Regions from separate parts of the Neorhizobium sp. T6_25 genome, predicted to be linked through region 1. Evidence: predicted binding sites of a transcription regulator. Region 1 holds the regulator's gene; each other region holds the start of a gene.
The links. The regulator LexA, encoded in region 1, represses DNA repair genes until DNA is damaged. The targets are predictions, from matches to a motif close to TGTTCNNNNTGTGTTCNG.
Positions count from the first base shown of each region.

Region 2: a site for LexA is predicted at 1,335-1,352, ahead of C5L10_RS24775 (ImuA family protein). Genes of this name have one in related genera too.
Region 3: a site for LexA is predicted at 1,052-1,069, ahead of dnaE (DNA polymerase III subunit alpha). Genes of this name have one in related genera too.
Region 4: a site for LexA is predicted at 897-914, ahead of C5L10_RS27085 (sel1 repeat family protein). Genes of this name have one in related genera too.

Region 1 is NZ_PVBL01000007.1:188,054-190,254, forward strand. Features, by position in the region: gene C5L10_RS12140 (ComEC/Rec2 family competence protein) at 1-814, shown strand, start outside; gene lexA (transcriptional repressor LexA) at 795-1,514, opposite strand; gene C5L10_RS12150 (VOC family protein) at 1,715-2,201, shown strand, end outside.
Region 2 is NZ_PVBL01000023.1:52,713-54,913, reverse strand. Features, by position in the region: gene C5L10_RS24790 (SOS response-associated peptidase) at 1-444, opposite strand, end outside; gene C5L10_RS24785 (SOS response-associated peptidase family protein) at 496-1,005, shown strand; gene C5L10_RS24775 (ImuA family protein) at 1,413-2,165, shown strand; gene C5L10_RS24770 (DNA polymerase Y family protein) at 2,086-2,201, shown strand, end outside.
Region 3 is NZ_PVBL01000015.1:24,514-26,714, forward strand. Features, by position in the region: gene C5L10_RS19610 (ABC transporter ATP-binding protein) at 14-697, shown strand; gene dnaE (DNA polymerase III subunit alpha) at 1,325-2,201, shown strand, end outside.
Region 4 is NZ_PVBL01000027.1:41,430-43,630, reverse strand. Features, by position in the region: gene C5L10_RS27090 (DUF2147 domain-containing protein) at 228-566, opposite strand; gene C5L10_RS27085 (sel1 repeat family protein) at 1,104-1,370, shown strand; gene C5L10_RS27080 (pyridoxal phosphate-dependent aminotransferase) at 1,560-2,201, opposite strand, start outside.

The DNA.
Region 1 (2,201 bases):
CGTCGCCGCCTGGGGCGGCGATGTCGGCATAGGGCGACAGCATCCCTGGTTCCTGACCGTGTCGACGGCAGGTTTTCTGCTGCTGACGCTCATGAGGACGAGACTGAGATTGATAGGCTTGCCGTTGATGGTGACCGCTCTGCTGCTTTCCTGGCATGAGCGGTCGATGCCGCTGCCGGATATCCTGATCTCGGAAGACGGGACGATGGTCGCACTTGTAGACGGGGAAGGGGTCGTCACCAATCGCGCCCGCCCGCCCGACTTCGTCTACGGACAATGGAAGAGGGCGCTTCTGCTCGGCGATCCGACCAAGCCTGAAATGTCGCCATTCAGGGACAAGCCACCCGACGACAAGCGGCCCGGCGAGAAAATCAACGAGCGCCCTGAACTGACCCCGCAGCAATTCGAAACGGCAAAGTCGAAGATAAAACAGGCGCCTGCCGGCCGCTTCACCTGCGAGCCGACGGCCTGGTGTGCGGCAAGCACGGGCAAGGGCATCGTTATCGCAGTCGAGGACGGCCGTTATGCGGGTGCCGCCTGCGACGCCGCCAGTCTTGTCATTGCGCCGCGTGCCCGCTTCGACCAATGCCGGTCCGGCGCCCTGATGATCAATAGTGCCACGCTTCGCAAGACCGGCGCCCTGGAGATTTCCATCAACGGCGCGACCGACATTCGGCGCTGGCAGATCCGTGCCGCCATGGCGGGCGGAGATCGGCCCTGGAGCCGGCACCGCCACTATGATTGGCGAAGCCAAGGTTTCGATAGCTCATTGCCGGAACCGCTCCGGCAGATGATCAGTGATACCGGCGGATGAGGCCGACGAGCTTGCCCTGGATCTTCACCCGGTCCGGCCCAAAGATGCGGGTTTCATAGGCTGGGTTGGCGGCTTCGAGGGCGATGGAGGCGCCGCGGCGGCGGAAACGCTTCAGCGTCGCTTCCTCATCGTCCACCAGCGCCACGACGATATCGCCCGGATTGGCCGTATTGCTGTTGCGGATGATCACGGTATCGCCGTCGAGAATGCCGGCCTCGATCATCGAATCGCCCTTGACCTCGAGCGCATAGTGCTCGCCGGAACCGAGCATCTCGGCCGGCACGGCGATGTCATGCGTGTTGTTCTGGATCGCCGAGATCGGCACGCCGGCAGCGATGCGGCCCATGACCGGAACGGTCGTGGCGTTCGGTGAATCGTCGTTGGCGGCGGGTTTCTGAGGGGCTGCTACCGGCTGCGGCTTGCCGAGGCTTCCCTCGATGACGCTCGGCGAAAAACCGCGCCGTGGCTGCATGCTCGGCGAGTAGGCTTCCGGCAGCTTGATGACTTCGAGCGCCCGGGCCCGGTTCGGCAAGCGGCGGATGAAGCCGCGCTCCTCGAGCGCGGTGATCAGGCGGTGAATGCCGGACTTGGACGCGAGGTCGAGAGCGTCCTTCATTTCATCGAATGACGGCGGGATGCCGGATTCCTTCATGCGTTCGTGAATGAACAGAAGCAATTCCTGTTGTTTGCGCGTGAGCATCTTTTGGCATCCTCAGAGTCGGAAACAAATCCAGAACGGACACTATATGTTCCATATGTGTTCTGCAAGTCCCTAAATTTCTGTGAAGTATGATGATTTTTTCTTCATAGATGCGTGCCAGATATCTCGAGCCACACCACTTGCGCGGCGCGAGCCCGCTGCCAAAGTAGCTTTGCGATTCCAATTCCGGGGGCCCTCGCGTGAACGCAAGACCAATCGATCATCTCGTGCTGCCGGTGGCGGGACTTACCGCTGCGCGTTCCCGGCTCACGAAGCTTGGTTTTACAGTTGCGCCCGATGCTTTTCATCCTTTCGGCACGGCTAATGCTTGTGTGTTCTTCTCGGATGGCAGCTATCTGGAGCCGCTGGCTCTTGCCAATCGCCGTCATGCGAGCGCAGCCGCCAAACGCGGCAACGTTTTTACCGCACGCGATCTGGCTTTCCGCAAGGGACGCGACAGGCAGGGCTTCTCTGCGCTCGTTGCCGCCACGCGCGACGCGATGGCCGATCACGCGCGTTTCAAGATGCGTGGCGTCTCGGCAGGCGACGTGCTGGAATTCTCCCGCGCGATGACCTTGGCCGACGGTTCCGAAACCCAGGCGAGCTTCCGGCTGGCTTTTGCGGGTGATGACCGGGCGCCCGACTTCCTGATGTTTTCCTGCCAGCGGATCAATCCCCTGCCGGCCG
Region 2 (2,201 bases), on a different contig from region 1:
AGGCTCCATCGTCAGCATGGTGAAGGCTTGCCCCACGTCATCCGTCTCGCGCCAGATGCCGGCGATGCAGAAAATTGGTTCGTCCTTCTTGGTGAACAGCCACTTGTCCTTGCGCTTTTTGCCTTTTTCGGTTGGTTCGGTGAACTCGTAGAAACCATCGGCGACGATCAGGCATCGGTTGGAATCGAACTCGCGTCCATCGGAGCGGAAATTATAGACCGGCCGCTTGTTCTGGCCAGGCCAACTCCATCGGCGCTGGACGAGGTCCGCCTCGTCGCGCGTTCCCTCGATTGTGCGGATGATCGGCGCCATATCTGTGATCTTGATGTCTTCGCGTGCCTCAACGTTCGGTGCACCTTCACCAAAGCGGATCTTGATCTTGAGATGGGCGAAGTCCTCCACAATCGACGCCACGTCCACCATCAGCCGATAATCATTGCACATGCTTTCCTCGCAGTTCTTGTTGTGAAGCGTGGTTCTTGCTATGTTCTACATATGATGAACGCGAAGGTTTTCCAGTCCGACGCCCCGCTCGACGAGCGCCGCGTCATCATAAGACGGCATGACGGCGATGTGGAGATGGTGGAGCTGCCCTGGGGTTTATGTCCGCTCGATGGCGGCCCACGCGCGGCCAATGTCGTCCGCTCTGAAGAAAGGACGTTTCCAACCCACCGCTGCCTGGTGCCGGCATCCGAGTTTCGCCATCGCAGTGGGGCGAGGAACTTCTGTTTCTCGCTCAAGAACGGTGACTGGTTCTATTTCGCGGGTATCTGGCGACAGGCGTCCATCGGCTGGCCCGAGGCCTATGCCATCCTGACCGTCGAGGCGAATGCCGACATTGCGCCCTATCATGACCGGCAGATGGCGGTGCTGACACGGGATCAGCGGATGGACTGGCTCGATGGGCTTCTACCGGAAGAGGAAATCCTGCGGCCACTCCCGGCAGGTACATTCCGCGTCAAGCCTCTTTCGAACGCTTCGTTCCAGTCAAGATTGGCGGTCTAAAGCGCGAGCCGCAACTGCGGCGCTTATCAACTGCGTTGCGCCAGTGAGGACAGCAACATGTCGGGCGGGGGGCCATGACCGTCCGGCCGCTTGATCCGCGACGTTTTGTCGGCGGGGTGCCCTCATGCGCGGGGATCGAGAAGAAATTTGCAGACACTACGACCATCCCGACTTGTCCCCTGCAATTCACACCAAGGATAGCGAGCGCTCGCACCGCTTCAAAAAAATCTGCCGGCCGCTATTGGGCTGATTCCCATGGGTATTCTGCGGATTTCTAATGTTCAGGATAATATTCCCATTCCTCCGGTTGCTTGACTCTTTTATTCGGCCGGAACAGAAAGAGAACATCCGCATTTTGTCTGACATGATGTCGGCCGCCAACGCGACCTTGAAGGGAGCCGTGAACGATGACTGCTGCCCGCGAAAGGGTGATTTCCGATCTGCGCGAGCGCATTGCCTCGCTGGAGGGCGTGTCAGCCAGAAAGGCTGGCTGTCTGTCCTTTGGGGTGCCGGAAATCGATGCGGTCCTGCCGGGAGGTGGCCTAGCCTATGGCGCCCTGCACGAATTTGCCGGCGGCGGGTCGGGCACGGTGGATGGTGCAGCGGCAGCGCTCTGTGCCGCAGGGATCGCGGCCCGCACCAAAGGCCCGATCGTCTGGTGCCTGACGCGGCCAGACCTGTTCTTTCCCGCGCTCGCCCAGGTCGGTCTCCATCCCGACCGGGTGGTCTTTGTCGAGTCCGACAAGGAGGAAGACGTTCTGGCAAACATGGAGGAAGGGCTGTCCTTCGGTGGGCTCGGCGCCGTCGTCGGTGAACTCGTTCGCCTGCCGATGGTCAGCTCGCGCCGGCTGCAGCTGGCGGCCGAGCAAACGGGCACGATGGCGCTTGCCGTCCGACGCTGGCGACGGCAGACGGAGGCCAATGATTTCGGGCAGCCGACGGCGTCGACCACGCGGTGGCGGGTGAGCGTCATGCCGTCGGAGGAATTGCCGGTGCCGGGTGTGGGGAGGGCCCAATGGCTGCTGGAACTGATGCGCGTAAAAGCGGGTGAATGTGCTGAGTTTCTCGTGAGGGCGTGCGATGACAAGGGTCGTCTCGATCTATCTTCCGGATCTGCCGACGGATCGCATTCGTCGCGCCGATCCGTCTATTCTTCCTGAACAGGCGATAGCCGTGATCGCCAAGAGCGGCTCGAA
Region 3 (2,201 bases), on a different contig from region 1:
ACCCAAATCTTTCATGGCACCCAAAACCGTCTTGCAGCTCTCGGGCGTCGAACGTCACTATGGCCAGGGCGAGACCACGCTTTCGATCCTGAAGGGGGCTGATTTCGACCTGAAGACCGGCGAGATCGTCGCGCTGGTCGCCCCGTCGGGCACCGGTAAGTCGACGCTGCTGCATCTCGCCGGACTGCTAGAACACCCCGACGCCGGCGAGGTCTTTCTCGCCGGGCGTGCCTGCAACGGACTTCCCGATGCGGAGCGCACCGCGATGCGCCGCAACCAGATCGGTTTCGTCTACCAGTTCCACCATCTCCTGCCGGAGTTTTCCGCGGTCGAGAACATCATGATGCCGCAGCTGATCGCCGGTCTTTCCAAGGCCGAGGCGAAGGAGCGGGCAACCCAGCTTCTGGACTATATGCGCATCGGCCATCGCGCCGAGCACCGCCCCTCCGAACTGTCCGGCGGCGAGCAGCAGCGCGTGGCGATCGCCCGTGCCGTCGCAAACGCCCCGCGCGTGCTTCTTGCCGACGAACCGACCGGCAATCTCGACCCGAAGACCGCATCCTATGTCTTCGACGCTCTGGAAGCCCTGGTGCGCCAGTCGGGCCTTGCGGCCCTGATCGCCACCCACAACCACGACCTCGCTAGCCGCATGGACCGCCGCGTGACGATCGAGGGCGGCAAAGTCGTCGAGATGTGAAGAAGGCGGGCATCTGTGCGGATAGATCCTCGGGTCGAGCCCGAGGATGACGCCGTTGAGTGGTGTGCTCCGCCCCTTCCTCCGTCATCCTCGTCCTCGGGTTAAACCCGAGGATGACCCCAGGATCCACCCTCCAGGCGCCAGTCTATCCGGGCATGACCGACACTCCCTCGAGGCAGCTTTCAGCGCCCCGTCCGAAATTGCTCATGCCCGGATGGTCATTCCAGTCCGGACGTATCCGCATGCGCCGATCCGGCCGAAAATCCCACCGTTAATGCCTTGTTTACCAGGTGAGGGAGGATATCGCGATATGTTTGTTTCCGGTCTGTTCTTTTATTGACTCTCAAACAAAATGAGAACAAATTAAAAACATAAGAGAACACGGGAGACGACGATGACTGACCTGCTTCGTGACATTGCCGCATTCGCTTCCATCGCCACCTTCGTGGCCAGCCTCTCCATGATCATGATGGCCATGTGACCGGACATCCAGTCGGTCCCTCTGCCGAAAGGCGTTGAGGAGGGAATTCCGAACTGGACTCTCAAAGCTCTGCGCCGGACAATAGCCTGATTCATGAGATGGTTCCCGCTTCATCAAACGGGTAAGGCGCAGACATGGCAGACAAAATGGACGTAAAATCGGGATCGGAAGAGCTGGGAACCAGCCCTCAATTCGTTCACCTGCGCGTCCATTCCGCCTACTCGCTTCTCGAGGGCGCCTTGCCGCTCAAGAAGATCCTCTCGAAGGCGATCGCGGACAATCAGCCTGCGATCGCGATCACCGACACCAACAATCTTTTCGTCGCGCTGGAATTCGCCCAGAAGGCGATCGGCGACGGTCTGCAGCCGATCATCGGCTGCCAGCTGTCGATCGATATGGAAGACCAGTCGGACGAGCGGCGCAACAGCCACCAGCAGCTCGTCAAGCTGCCGGCGATCGTCGTGCTGGCGGCCAATGCCGTCGGTTACGAACGGCTCGTCGACCTGATCAGCCGCGCCTATCTCGGCGACGAGGGGCATCAGTCCATCCATATCAGCCGCTCCTGGCTGGAGGACGGCGGCACCGAGGGGCTGATCGCGCTGACCGGGGCCGGAAGCGGGCCGGTCGACATGGCTCTGAAGGAAGGCAATGCTACGCTTGCCGAAGCGAGGTTGCTGAAACTCAAGGAGATCTTCGGCGATCGGCTTTACGTCGAACTGCAGCGCCACGGCGCCTACGATCGGCGCCACGAGCACAAGATCGTCACGCTCGCCTACGACCACGACCTGCCGCTGGTGGCGACCAACGAGGCCTTCTTTCCCACCAAGTCCGAGTTTGATGCCCATGACGCGCTGATGGCGGTTGCCCATAATGCGATCGTCTCGGACGACACCCGGTTCCGCCTGACGCCGGACCATTATCTGAAGAGCCGCGCCGAGATGGCAAAGCTGTTCGCCGACCTGCCGGAGGCGCTTGAAAACACCGTCGAGATCGCCCGGCGCTGCTCTTTCGTGCTGAAGACCC
Region 4 (2,201 bases), on a different contig from region 1:
ATCGTGTTCAAGGGGTATTCAAGCTTTTCACAAAACTGTGACATCGAAATTTTGCGGATTTTTACGCCCAGAATCGATGCCGTTTGCGTGACCAAATTGCCTTTTCTTGATGCGGCGCAGCAAAATATTAGGGCACCTCTTGACGGTTGGAAACGAAAAACGGCCGTGCCGTTGCCGGCGCGGCCATCGCTGCACTTCTTATAGGGGACGATATTTGGACGATCGGCTTAGAGGCGCGTCCACGTCTGCGACTTGCAAAGGATGGCGAGGACGCAGCCTTTCATCTTGAGCGAATTGCCGCTGACCGATCCGGATCCGCTATAGGTCTTGTCCTCCGCGGGATCGGTGATCTCGCCGCTATATTCGCCGTCCTTGCCGGAGAGCTTGCCGATCTGCTTGCCCGAATGTTTGCCGGTCTTCAGCGTCACGCAATAGGCGGTACCGCATTTGCCGATCACCGCGGTCTCGCCGCTGGCGGTCTTCCAATTGCCTTCGATCGGCTCTGCGGCTCGGGCTCCGGTCGCGGCAAGTGTCAGCACTGCAACAAGCATCAGTCTGCGCATCATGATTGTTCTCCTCCTTCGCTTCCGCCGCTGAGCTCTTCGAGAGCAGACAGACGGCGCGGTTTCCTTCAGTTCGCACCCCTCCGGACGAACTCGTGCCGAAATTTATCTTACGCACACGTAAAGGTAAATATGGGTTTGGCCCGATATGGCGGAATTTCAGCGCTCGGGAAGGCCGGGTTTTCCACAGCCCTGGAGACAGGTTCACCGAACCGAACCGTATTCGTAGTTAGCGATCGGTTTAAATCGCTTCCTAAACTTTTCGTAAAAATCTCCGCGAATTCCTTAAAATGCAAGGCATCCCATGTTTAACAAAAACTCAAATTTACGAAGCGTTTGAACTTTGTTTTCGTTGAATTAATCATGCTTTTTAGGCGTCTTTTGGAAGGTTGGGCGCATAGTGAAGTCATCAAACGAGCGGAAAAAACCGCCGGCCGGAAGGATCAAAACAGCCGCTTCAAGACGGTGATCCGGATGGAGCCCGAAAGGGCAAAAAACAGGGCAGACGACGAACAACAGGCTTTAACAGGGATCAAACCGATGGCACGCTTTGAAATGAACAATTCCGGAATGGCCACCATGGGTGGCGAAACCCGCGCCGACACTTTCTGCGAAATGGGCTTGATGTATGCGACCGGTCGTGGTTGCGACGTCGATCTGATCTCCGCACACAAATGGCTCAACATCGCCGCGATCAAGGGCTCCGATCGCGCCGCCGAATTGCGCGCCGACCTCGCTCAGACGATGAGCAAGATGCAGCTGGCCGCGGCACTCCGCGCCGCTCGCGAATGGATGACCATGCACTGAGCGCCTTCAGGGAGCGCCGTGGTCGACGAATTGACCGGCCCCGCAAGAGGGCCGGCGGGAGAACAATCCAAAAGACAGCACCCAAGAGGGGATCGGGAAACAGGACGGTCGGTCTGGACGGGGACGATCGTCGGAAATTGAGACCGCGACCGGCAGGAACAAGGCCGGCGCGGTCGTTTTTCGTATAGCCTAAAGGCTCTTCAGTACCTTCGGCAGCGCTTCTTCGAACAGCGCCATGTCCGATTCCGGGCCTGTGCTGACGCGGATGCAGCGGTTGAGCTGCGCGACACCCGGCATGCGGATGAAAACCCCGTGCTCCATCAGCCCATCGACGATCGAGCGCGCATAGGCGCCGTCGCGGCCGCAATCGATCGCCACGAAATTGGTGGCGGACGCCAGCGGCTTCAGGCCGTTGGTTTCAGCGATGGCCGCGATCCGGTCCCGCGAGGCCTTGATCTGCCCAATCACCTGAGAGAGGTAGGCCTGGTCTTTCAGCGCCGCGAGTGCCGAGGCGATGCCGATCCGGTTCATGCCGAAGTGATTGCGGATCTTGTCGAAGGCCTCGGCAGTGCCGGGCGTCGAGATCGCATAACCCACTCGCGAGCCGGCCATGCCGTAGGCCTTCGAGAAGGTCCGGGTGCGGATGATATTCGGCCTGTCGATCAGGGCGGCGATATCAGGCGTCGCGCCGGCCGGGCCGGTCTCGCAATAGGCTTCGTCGAGAATCATCAGGCAGGTTTCCGGCAGCGCTTTGGCAAAAGCGACGATGCTGTCGGCATCCCACCAGCTTCCCATCGGATTGTCGGGATTGGCGAAATAGACCAGCGGCGC